Regions from separate parts of the Modestobacter sp. NPDC049651 genome, predicted to be linked through region 1. Evidence: riboswitches for the same ligand, from Rfam matches in the RefSeq annotation. Region 1 holds a riboswitch; each other region holds the start of a gene.
The links. Region 1 has a riboswitch for cyclic di-AMP ahead of AB0J00_RS01585 (C40 family peptidase). Riboswitches for the same ligand answer to the same signal wherever they lie in the genome.
Positions count from the first base shown of each region.

Region 1 (3,196 bases):
GACGTCGGTGTGCGGCTCTGCGACGTCCCCGCGGCCGGCCGACCAGACCAGCGCGCCGTCCCGGACGACGCCGGCGACCAGGCTGGGCGCACGTCCGTCGCGCTGCGCCCGGGCGGTGCGGGCGAGCAGCGTGCGTGCGGTGGACGGCAGCAGCGGTTCGGTCACACCCGGACCGTAGTCAGGCGGCGGGGACCACCGCTGCGTGCGGCAGGCGGCCGGTGCGGCCGGCCCAGCGCTCGAACCAGACGGTGCAGAACGGCGGCACCGAGGCCACCAGGGCGACGAACGCGGTGGCCGGCGTCCAGCGGAGCACCCGCCAGGCGAGGAACGTGACCAGCACGTAGGCGACGAACACGCCGCCGTGCACCGGTCCGAACACCTGGACGCCGACCTCGGAGGTGCGCAGCACCCACTTGACGAACATGCCGCCGAGGAGCAGGAGCCAGGACACCGCCTCGGCGACCGCGACGACGCGGAACAGCCGGGCGACGGAGACGGGATCGGTCAGTCGGGTGGCCACGACCGGGCACAACGAGCGGCCGGGCCCGGGGTCTCCCGGGTGTGACCGACGTCCCGGCCCCGGACGCGCCGGAGCCCCGGTCACCCGAAGGTGACCGGGGCTCCGGACCGAGGACGGGGTCCTTCGTCAGCCGAGGCGGCGCATCGCGGTGATGCTGCCCATCACGTCGATGGACGCGACCTTGACGACGTCACCGGACGTCGGGGCGTGCACCATCTGGCCGTTGCCGATGTAGATGCCGATGTGGCTGACCGGCGAGTAGAAGGCGATCAGGTCGCCCGGCTGCAGGTCGGCCCGGCTGACGGCCCGGCCCAGCTTGGCCTGGCCGGCGCTGGAGTGCGGCAGCGAGATGCCGGCGGCGGCGTAGGCGTACTGCACCAGACCCGAGCAGTCGAACGAGCCCGGACCGGAGGCGGCCCACACGTACGGCTTGCCCTGCTGGGCGAGCGCGGTGCTGACGGCGACCTGGGCGGCCCCGCCGGCCGGCGCAGCAGCGGCCGGCGCCGGGGCAGCGGCGGCAGCCGGGGCGGCGGCCTTCGCGGCCTTCGCGGCCGGGGCGGCGGCAGCGCGGGCCGGAGCCGCAGCCGGAGCAGCGGCGGCCTGCGCGGCGGCAGCGGCCTGGGCCGCGGCGGCGCGCTCGCGGTCGGCGCGGTCGGCCTCGGCGACGAGCCGGTCCTTCTGCGCCTGGAAGTCGGCGATCTGCGCCTGCAGGTCCTTCTGCTTGGCGGTCACGTCGTCGAGCTGCTGCTGCGCGCTCTTCGCGGCCTCGACCGCGTCGGCCTTGGCCTGGTCGGCCTCGGCGTCGGCGTCCTGGGCGGCGCTGAGGATGCCGGTGTTGTGCTGGGCGATCGTGTCGAGCGTGCCGAGGCGGTCCATCAGCTCGTCGGCGGAACCGCTGGTCAGCATGGCCTGCAGCGAGCCCAGCTTGTTGCCGGTGTAGGCGCTGCGGGCGACCTCGCGGACCTTCTCGCGGGCGTCGGCGACGGCGGCCTCGGCTGCGTCGGCCTGCGCCGCGGTGTCCTGCTCGGCCTGCTGCGAGGCGGCGAGCTGGTCGCGGGCGGAGTTGAACTCCTCGGTGACGACCTCGAGCTCGTGGCCCTTCTGGTCGATGAGGGCCTGGGCCTCGGCCGGGGAGGACGGGGCCGCGGAGGCCGGCAGCGGCGCGACGGCCACGGCGCCGGCAGCGACGACCAGGGAGACGATCAGCCGGCGACCGGTCAGGAGTCGACGACGGGCAGGCTGGTGCGAACTCGCCATGTTCGGCGGGTGTGTCCTTTCTTCCACCTGCCGCCTACCGAGTTAGCTGACGGGTTCGGGTGGGAAGTCACCCGGCTGCAGACCCTGGAGAGGGTCCGCAGCTTCACCCCAGTGCTGCGGTGGGTCCCCGGTCCGCCGGACCCGCGAGCGCCTCCGATGAGGCGATGCGGACGCCGGCAGTTCGGCGGCGGTCCAGCCGGTCGTCACCCGGGAGGGGTGACGGAACGACCCGTCCGGACCGCGGTCGACCATAGGGGCGTTATGTGCTCGTGACAAACCCCTGCGTCGAATTTGTGGAGAAACTCCTGGCGTGTGCGTCGACACGCTCACGGTCGGTGACAGGCTCGCCGGGTGCGTGAGCTCGGGCGGCGGGAGTTCTGCCTCGTGCTGCTGCGCCGGATGGCCGACACGCGACCTGACCTGGTCGCCTCCGCGCTCCCGCGGCTGGGTGCCGACCGGGCCGCGGCGCGCGCCGCGCACGCCCGCTGGCAGGCGCTCGCTCACTCTCCGCGAGGGCCGCAGGGTGTCGCACGTCGCACCGCCGTGCTGGGCCCGCCGGAGGTGCTCGAGCGGCGTCCGTTCGGCGACCTGGAGCTCGCGGTGCACCGGTGGCCGCTGCCGCTGTGGCCGCACCTGCGGTGGGAGGTCGTGGCCGCGCCCGGCGGTGAGGTGCTGCGCGAGCAGCTGGTCCGCGCGCCCGGTTCGCCGGTGACCCCGGCCCGCCCCGGGGACCTGCGCGTGTGGGAGCACGTGGTCGAGGACGTCGCGGTGCTGCCGGGGGCGGTGGAGGTCGACCCCGGCACCGCGCCGCGCTGGGAGGTGCACCTGCCCGGCGGGGTGCGCGCCCGCTTCGTCTGGGGGCTGCTGCAGCAGGTGGACCCCGGACCGCGAGACTGAGCGGGTGCCCACCCTGCGCGCCACCACCTGGGACGACCCGGTCGTCGCGGCGCTGAGCGCCGCCCAGCAGGAGGAGGTGCGGGCCCGCTACGACGGCAAGTCGGAGCCGGGGGTGCCCCCGTCGGCCGACGACGTCGCGGTCGTGCTGGTCGCGCACGACGACGACGGGACGCCGGTCGGCTGCGGGGCGCTGCGGCCGCTGGAGCCCGGCGCGGCCGAGGTCAAGCGCATGTACGTCGTCCCCGCGGCGCGCGGCCGGGGCGTCTCCCGGCTGGTGCTGCGCGGCCTGGAGGACGAGGCGCGCCGGCGCGGGTGGGGCACGCTGCGGCTGGAGACCGGGCCGCGGCAGCCGGAGGCGATCGCGCTGTACACCTCCGCCGGGTACCGGCCGGTCGAGGCGTTCGGGCACTACGCGGGGCTCGACGACGACTCGCTGTTCTTCGCCCGGGAGCTGGTGTGACCACCCAGGCGCACTACGACGCGGTGGTCGTCGGCGGCGGCCACAACGGGCTGGTCGCGGCC
Region 1 is NZ_JBFAOG010000001.1:300,117-303,312, forward strand. Features, by position in the region: gene AB0J00_RS01575 (serine hydrolase domain-containing protein) at 1-165, opposite strand, end outside; gene AB0J00_RS01580 (DUF3817 domain-containing protein) at 179-520, opposite strand; gene AB0J00_RS01585 (C40 family peptidase) at 647-1,777, opposite strand; cyclic di-AMP (ydaO/yuaA leader) riboswitch at 1,794-1,951, opposite strand; gene AB0J00_RS01590 (hypothetical protein) at 2,129-2,674, shown strand; gene AB0J00_RS01595 (GNAT family N-acetyltransferase) at 2,679-3,134, shown strand; gene AB0J00_RS01600 (NAD(P)/FAD-dependent oxidoreductase) at 3,131-3,196, shown strand, end outside.

Region 2 (3,196 bases), on a different contig from region 1:
CCGCCCTCGGCGAAGATCGGGAAGAACTCCGGCAGGTAGTTCCCCGACGGCCCGAGGTGGTTGTAGACGACGTCCTGGAGGACGCCGAGGCCGCGCTGGTGGCAGGCGTCGACGAACCGCTGGTAGGCCGCCGGCCCGCCGTAGGTCTCCTGGACGGCGTACCACCCGACGCCGTCGTAGCCCCAGTTGTGCGTGCCGTTGAACGCGTTGACCGGCAGCAGCTCCACGAAGTCGACGCCCAGGTCGACCAGGTGCCCGAGCCGGTCGATGGCGGCGTCCAGCGTGCCCTCGGGCGTGAACGTGCCGATGTGCAGCTCGTAGACGACGCCGCCGGCCAGCGGCCGGCCGGTCCACGGGCGGTCGTTGCACGCGTACGCCGACGGGTCGAACCGCCGCGACAGGCCGTGGACGCCGTCCGGCTGGCGCCGCGAGCGCGGGTCGGGCCGCGGCGTCTCGTTGTCGTCGAGCAGGAAGCCGTAGTCGCTCTCCGGCTCGGCCGGCACGGTGACCCGCCACCAGCCCTCGTCGTCCCGCTCCATGTCGTGCACCTGCCCGTCGAGTTGCAGGCGGACCCGCTCGGGCAACGGGGCCCAGACGGAGAACTCGACGGGCTCGGGCATGGGGAGGACCTCCGTGGGCGGTGGGGTGGGTCGGATGAGCGGAACCGGGCTGGGGAGCGGACCGATCATGCCCGCCCGGCGGGCCGCCAACCCTGGGACGCCGAACGGCCGGGCACCCTGTGCTCAGGTGCCCGGCCGTTCCGGTGGTCGTGCGGTGCGGTCAGACCGCGAGCAGCTGACCCACGTAGATCAGGTTGGGGTTGCTGACGACGCCGCGGTTCTTGGCGTAGAGCGACTGCCACGAGGTGCCGTTCTTGGCAGCGATCTTGCCCAGGGTGTCACCCGACTGGACCGTGTAGCTGCCGGTCGCCGCAGCGGCCGGGGCCTGGCGGGTGGCGCGGCTGGCGGCCGGCTGCCGCTCCTGGACCGGGGCGGCCTTCGGAGCCGGCGCCGCCTGGGGGGCGGGCGCGGCCTTCGGGGCCGGAGCCGGGGCCGGGGCGGCCTTCGGCGCGGGGGCGGCAGCGGCCGCGGCGGTGGTGCCACCGGTCAGCTTCTTGCCGCAGACGGGCCAGGCGCCGATGCCCTGGCCGGCCAGGACCTTCTCGGCGACCGCGATCTGCTGGGCCGGCGAGGCCAGGTCGGCGCGCGCCGCGTACGCGGTGCCGCCGTAACCGGCCCAGGTGCTCTGCGAGAACTGCAGACCGCCGTAGTACCCGTTGCCGGTGTTGATGCTCCAGTTGCCGCCGGACTCGCACTGGGCGACACCCGACCAGTCGTGCTCAGCGGCCGAGGCCGCGGTCGTGCCGACGCCGATGGTGGCACCGAGGCCGACCGCGGCGGCCCCGACGGTGACCGCGCCGCCGCGGAGGACGCGACGGGCGCGGGCGTGACGAGGCGCAGAGTGCTTGGACATGCGTGGGTTCCTCCGATCACCGCCGGCGAGGTGAGCTGTCGGGTTCGGGCGATCGGTGCCCGGCCGCAGATCTGCGGCTTCACCCCGTAGACGCGCGGCGCAGCTGGGCGGCGCGTCGGAAGTGGGTCCCCCGCCCCCGTCCGGAAAGGGTCTGGTTGAGGTCGCCGGTGGACGGGGTTTGGCGGTCCGGCGCCGCGCTCGGCCAGGAAGGCCCGAACGCGAGGGGAACGCTAGGTGAGGAAGTGCCAACGGTCGAACGGTGTGTCGCAGTACGACGGCGCGTCGGCGTGACCTTCTTGTGACACGCCGACCCCAGTTCGGCAGTGCGTCGATGTGACGTGACGCTGTGTCGACGAGTCGACATGACGATTCAAGGACCTCCGGTGCGCTACCGCCCGGGGGGACGGACGACCAGGGGGGACGGACGACCGAGGGGCGGCTGCCGTCGTCGGCAGCCGCCCCTCGGATCCGGCGGGCGTCAGGTCAGGCGCGCACGAGCAGCGCCACCGGCAACCGGTCCAGCAGCTCGGCGGTCCGGACGCCGTCCGCGTCCGCGACCACCCGCGTGCCGGTGAGCAGGTCGCGCCACGCGCCGGTCGGCAGCGCGATCGCGGTGTCACCCCAACCGCCCGCGGACACGTGCACCGGACGGCGGGTCGCGACGGTCACCACCCCGCCCCGGTCGAACGCCACGACAGAGTCGGCCGCCGTCCCGGTGGCCTCGACCGGCGTGTAGCCGGCGAACGCCTCCGGGTGGTCCCGCCGGTGCCGCAGCGTGCGGGAGACGACCAGCAACTTCGCCGCGCCCGTCTCGTCGACCGGCGGCACCCAGCCGCCGTCGAGCCGCGTGAGCAGCTCCCGGCGCCGGTCGTAGTCGACCGGGCGGCGGTTGTCCGGGTCGACCAGCGAGAAGTCCCACAGCTCGGTGCCCTGGTAGACGTCCGGGACGCCGGGCATCGTCAGCTGCAGCAGCTTCTGCGCCAGCGAGTTCGACCACCCGAACGGCGCGATCCGGGCGACGAACTCCTCGATCTCCGCGTGCGTGGTGGGGTCGTCGTACGCGGCGTCCACCAGCGCGTGCAGCTGGTCCTCGAACTCCTGCACCGGGTTGGTCCAGGTGGTCGAGGTGCCCGCCTCGCGCGCCGCCTTCTCCACGTACGCGTGCGCGCGCTCCCGCGACAGCGGCCAGGCGCCCACCAGGTTCTGCCACACCAGGTGCGCCAGCGACCGGTCGGCCAGCGGGTGCCGGTCGACCCAGCCGCGCACCAGCGTCGCCCACTCGGTCGGCAGCTCGGCGAGCACGGCCAGCCGGGCGCGCACGTCCTCGCTGCGCTTGGTGTCGTGCGTCGACAGCGTCGTCATCGACTCCGGACGGCGCTCCGCGCGGCGCTGCTGCGCCTCGTGGAACTCCGCCACCGTCGAGCCGAACCGCGCCGGGTCGCCGCCCACCTCGTTGAGCGCCACGAACCGCGCCCAGCGGTAGTAGGCGCTGTCCTCGACGCCCTTGGCCATCACCGGCCCCGAGGTCTGCTCGAACCGGGTGGCCAGCTCCGAGCCGGCCTGGCCGAGCAGCGGGTGCAGCGCCTCGACCGCTGCGGTGAGGTCCGGCCGCCGCTCCTTCACCGCGGTGACCGTCTCGTCCAGGTACGAGCGGCCGTCGGGCAGGTAGCTGCGGTAGACCGGGAACGACGCCAGCAGCTCGGCCAGGCCCTCCCGGACCTGC
Region 2 is NZ_JBFAOG010000029.1:6,005-9,200, reverse strand. Features, by position in the region: gene treZ (malto-oligosyltrehalose trehalohydrolase) at 1-620, opposite strand, end outside; gene AB0J00_RS21850 (transglycosylase family protein) at 781-1,473, opposite strand; cyclic di-AMP (ydaO/yuaA leader) riboswitch at 1,479-1,635, opposite strand; gene treY (malto-oligosyltrehalose synthase) at 1,957-3,196, opposite strand, start outside.
Region 2: it holds a riboswitch for cyclic di-AMP, as region 1 does, so the genes downstream of both, AB0J00_RS21850 (transglycosylase family protein) here and AB0J00_RS01585 (C40 family peptidase) in region 1, are expected to answer to the same signal.

Region 3 (3,196 bases), on a different contig from region 1:
GCTGGCGGCCTTGATCCGCAGCGACACGCTGCTGTTGCCCGGCACGGCGGCGTCCAGGTGCGCCTCACCGGCGAAGTCGGTGAACGCGCCGCGGACGGTGGTGACCATGGCGTGCCGGGCGCGGATGCCGATGCGGGTGTGCGTGACGTCGACGGTGTAGTCACCGCTCACGTCGGGCAGGGCGCTGGTGGCAGCGTCGAAGTCGGTGGCGGCGCCCTCCGGCGCCCGGTGCTTGGCCACGGTCAACGCTCCTCTTCCGAAAGGTCCAACCCGGCAATCCTGCCCGATGCGGCCGCTGCGGTCACCTGGGTGGTCCCCCGGCCCCGCTCCGTGCACGGCTGCGGCCCGGACGGCAACCGCCGTCCGGGCCGCAGCCTGGGTCCGCTCAGTACCAGCCGGTGGACTTCGAGTGGCTCCACGCGCCGCACGGCGAGCCGTACCGGCTGTCGATGTAGATCAGCCCGGCGTCGATCTGCCGGTAGCCGTCGGAGGTCTTGGCGATGCCGGTGCTGGCCCAGGTCGAGTTGAGGAACTGCGGGATGCCGTAGGCGGTGCTGCTGGGGTTCTGCGCGTTGGGGTTCCAGCCGCTCTCCTTGCCCCAGAGGTTCTCGAGGCAGGAGAACTGGGTCTTGTCACCGCCGAGCTTGCCCAGCGCGTAGTCCTGGAACGAGCCACGGGCGGCGGGCGCGGCGGCCGGCGCGGCCTTCGCCGAGGCGGCGGCCTTCGCGTCCGCGGCGGCCTTGGCCTGGGCGGCGGCCTCGGCGTCCGCGGCGGCCTTCGCGTCCGCGGCGGCCTTCGCCTCGGCGGCTGCCTTCGCCTCGGCCTCGGCCTTGGCGCGGGCCTCCTCCTCGGCGCGGGCCTGGGCGTCGCGGGCGGCCTGGTCGGCGGCGGCCTGGGCCTGCACCGCGGCGGACTGGGCGGCCTCGCGCTCGCTGCGGTTGGCGACCTCGTGGCCGAGCCGCTCGCTCAGCCGGCCGTCCTCCAGCGGGGAGCCGACGGCGGACAGCTGGCTGGCGACGCTGACCTGCGGGCTGTCGGTGCCGGCGGTCGCGGTCTGCTCGCCGCCGGCGACGATCGCGACGACGAGCGCGCCCGCCGACGCGGCGGTCAGGTACAGGCCCGGGCGGCGGACCGGGGGGCGGTGCCGGCCGCGGCCGGACCGGGTGCTGCCGGTGGCGACGGGGAGGACGTCGGTGGCGGGCTCGTCGACGGAGAGCGCCGCGTCGTCCGCGGTGCGGTCGGTCAGGGTGGTGCTGGGCATGGGTGGTCTGCTCCGGGGTGCGGGGCCGGTGCGGACGGCGGTGCCTCGCGGGCAGCGTCCAGCGACCGGGGCGTGTCGGTGGGGGTGCGGCGACCGGCGGAGCGGCCCCGGCTCGGCGTCCTGGTCAGGACGGGCGGGGTGCGCGGCCGGTGGCCCGGGTCAGGCGGTGCGTCGCTCCGGGCCGGGCGAGAACGCGGCGGGCGACAGGGCGGACCCGGTCGAGCGGACAGCGGTGTCCTGCGGGGTGCTGCGGGGTGCTGCGATGCGTGCGCGTGGGCGCGCCATGCGGCGGCTCTCCGTTCCTTCCGTGGCCGCCTACCGAGTTAGCTGACGGGTTCGGGCGGGAAGAAGCCCTACCCCTCCGGGCGGGCACGTGGCCCGCGGAGGCGATTCACCCCAGTGCTGCGGTGGGTCCCCGGCTCGCTGCACGCAGCGACTCGGCGGCATCCGGGCGGGCTCCCCCGGGTGGGGGACCAACGTCCGACCGGATGCCCCCAACCTATGCGCCGTTACCCGCGCGTGACAATGCTGAACCTTCAATTTCGTGGTGACGTGCCGAACGTGGTCCCACCCGTCACTCCTGTGCTACCCGGGCGGCGGTCCGGTGGCGCCGGTCACGGCAGCCGGAGGACCGCCGTCCGGCGGACCAGCCCGGCGCCCGCGCCACCCTCGGTGTCCGGGACGTCGTAGGCGGCGACCTCCACCAGGCCCTCCGGCGCGTACGCCCGGCCCGGGTCACCCAGCAGCACGGTCGAGCCGCGGGTCCAGGCCGCGAACAGCCAGGGCAGCACCCGGGCGGTCATGTCCCGGTCGTAGCAGACGTCCCCGGCGAGGACGACCGTGCCCGCCGGCGGCTCGTCGTCCAGCACGTCCCCGGCCACGGTGATGCCGGTGACCCCGTTCACCTCGGCGTTGAGCGGGACGGCGGTGTGCGAGTACGGGTCGACGTCGCTGGCGACCACCGGACCGGAGCCGGCCAGCCGGGCGGCGACGGCGACCAGGCCGCTGCCGGCGCCGAGGTCCAGCACCGGCCGGCCGGCCACCAGGTCGGGGTGGTCGAGCACGTGGCGGGCCAGCGCGACCCCGCCGGGCCACGGCGCGGCCCAGAACGGCGGCGCCTCACCGGCGCCCCCCGCCTCGGTCTCCATCGCCTCCCACAGCGCGACGACGTCGTCGGCCACGTGCAGCTGCACCTCGGGCACGACCGGGGAGCGGTCGAGCCGGGTGTGGGCGCGGATGAAGTCCGGCGGGACGACGCGGGGAGCGGGCACGGGGTCAGTCTCCCGCGCCCGCTCCCGCCGGGGTCAGCGGGCCGCGACCGGCCGGCCGTGGCCGGGGCGGATGACCGTGACCGGGCAGTCGGCGTGGTGCACCAGCTGGTCGCTGACCGAGCCGAGCACCAGCCCGGCGAACCCGCCGCGGCCCCGGGCGCCGACGACGAGCAGGTCGGCACCCACCGAGGCGGACAGCAGGGCGCGGGTGGGCGGCGCGTGCACCGCCCAGGTGTGCACCTCGCAGCCGGGGTCGGCGCCCAGCGCCTCGGTGACGTGCGCGGCGAGCTCCTGCCGCACGGCCTCCTCGTAGTCCGGCAGCGGCGGCACGTAGCCCGGCGCCCAGCTCGCCGGGCGGGGGGCGGTGGTCATCCGCCAGGCGCGGACGACGTGCAGCGCCCACCCGCCGCGGGCGGCCAGACCGGCGGCCCACCGCAGCGCCTCGCGGGCGCAGGCGGAGCCGTCGTGCCCGACCACCACGCCGCCGTCGACCCGCAGCTCGGTGCGGACGCCGGCGGCGGACGGGTCGGGGTCGCCGGCGAGCTCGTCGCGCTCGTCGTCGTCAGGGAGGTCGAACTCGGTCATGCGGGGCTCCTCGGTCGGTGGGGTCGGTCGCACTGGCTCCTGCCCGGGGGACGCGCCGGGCGCCGGGAGCGTTCCCGCC
Region 3 is NZ_JBFAOG010000004.1:181,892-185,087, reverse strand. Features, by position in the region: gene AB0J00_RS08250 (YceI family protein) at 1-240, opposite strand, end outside; gene AB0J00_RS08245 (transglycosylase SLT domain-containing protein) at 386-1,261, opposite strand; cyclic di-AMP (ydaO/yuaA leader) riboswitch at 1,559-1,714, opposite strand; gene AB0J00_RS08240 (50S ribosomal protein L11 methyltransferase) at 1,876-2,532, opposite strand; gene AB0J00_RS08235 (universal stress protein) at 2,566-3,117, opposite strand.
Region 3: it holds a riboswitch for cyclic di-AMP, as region 1 does, so the genes downstream of both, AB0J00_RS08245 (transglycosylase SLT domain-containing protein) here and AB0J00_RS01585 (C40 family peptidase) in region 1, are expected to answer to the same signal.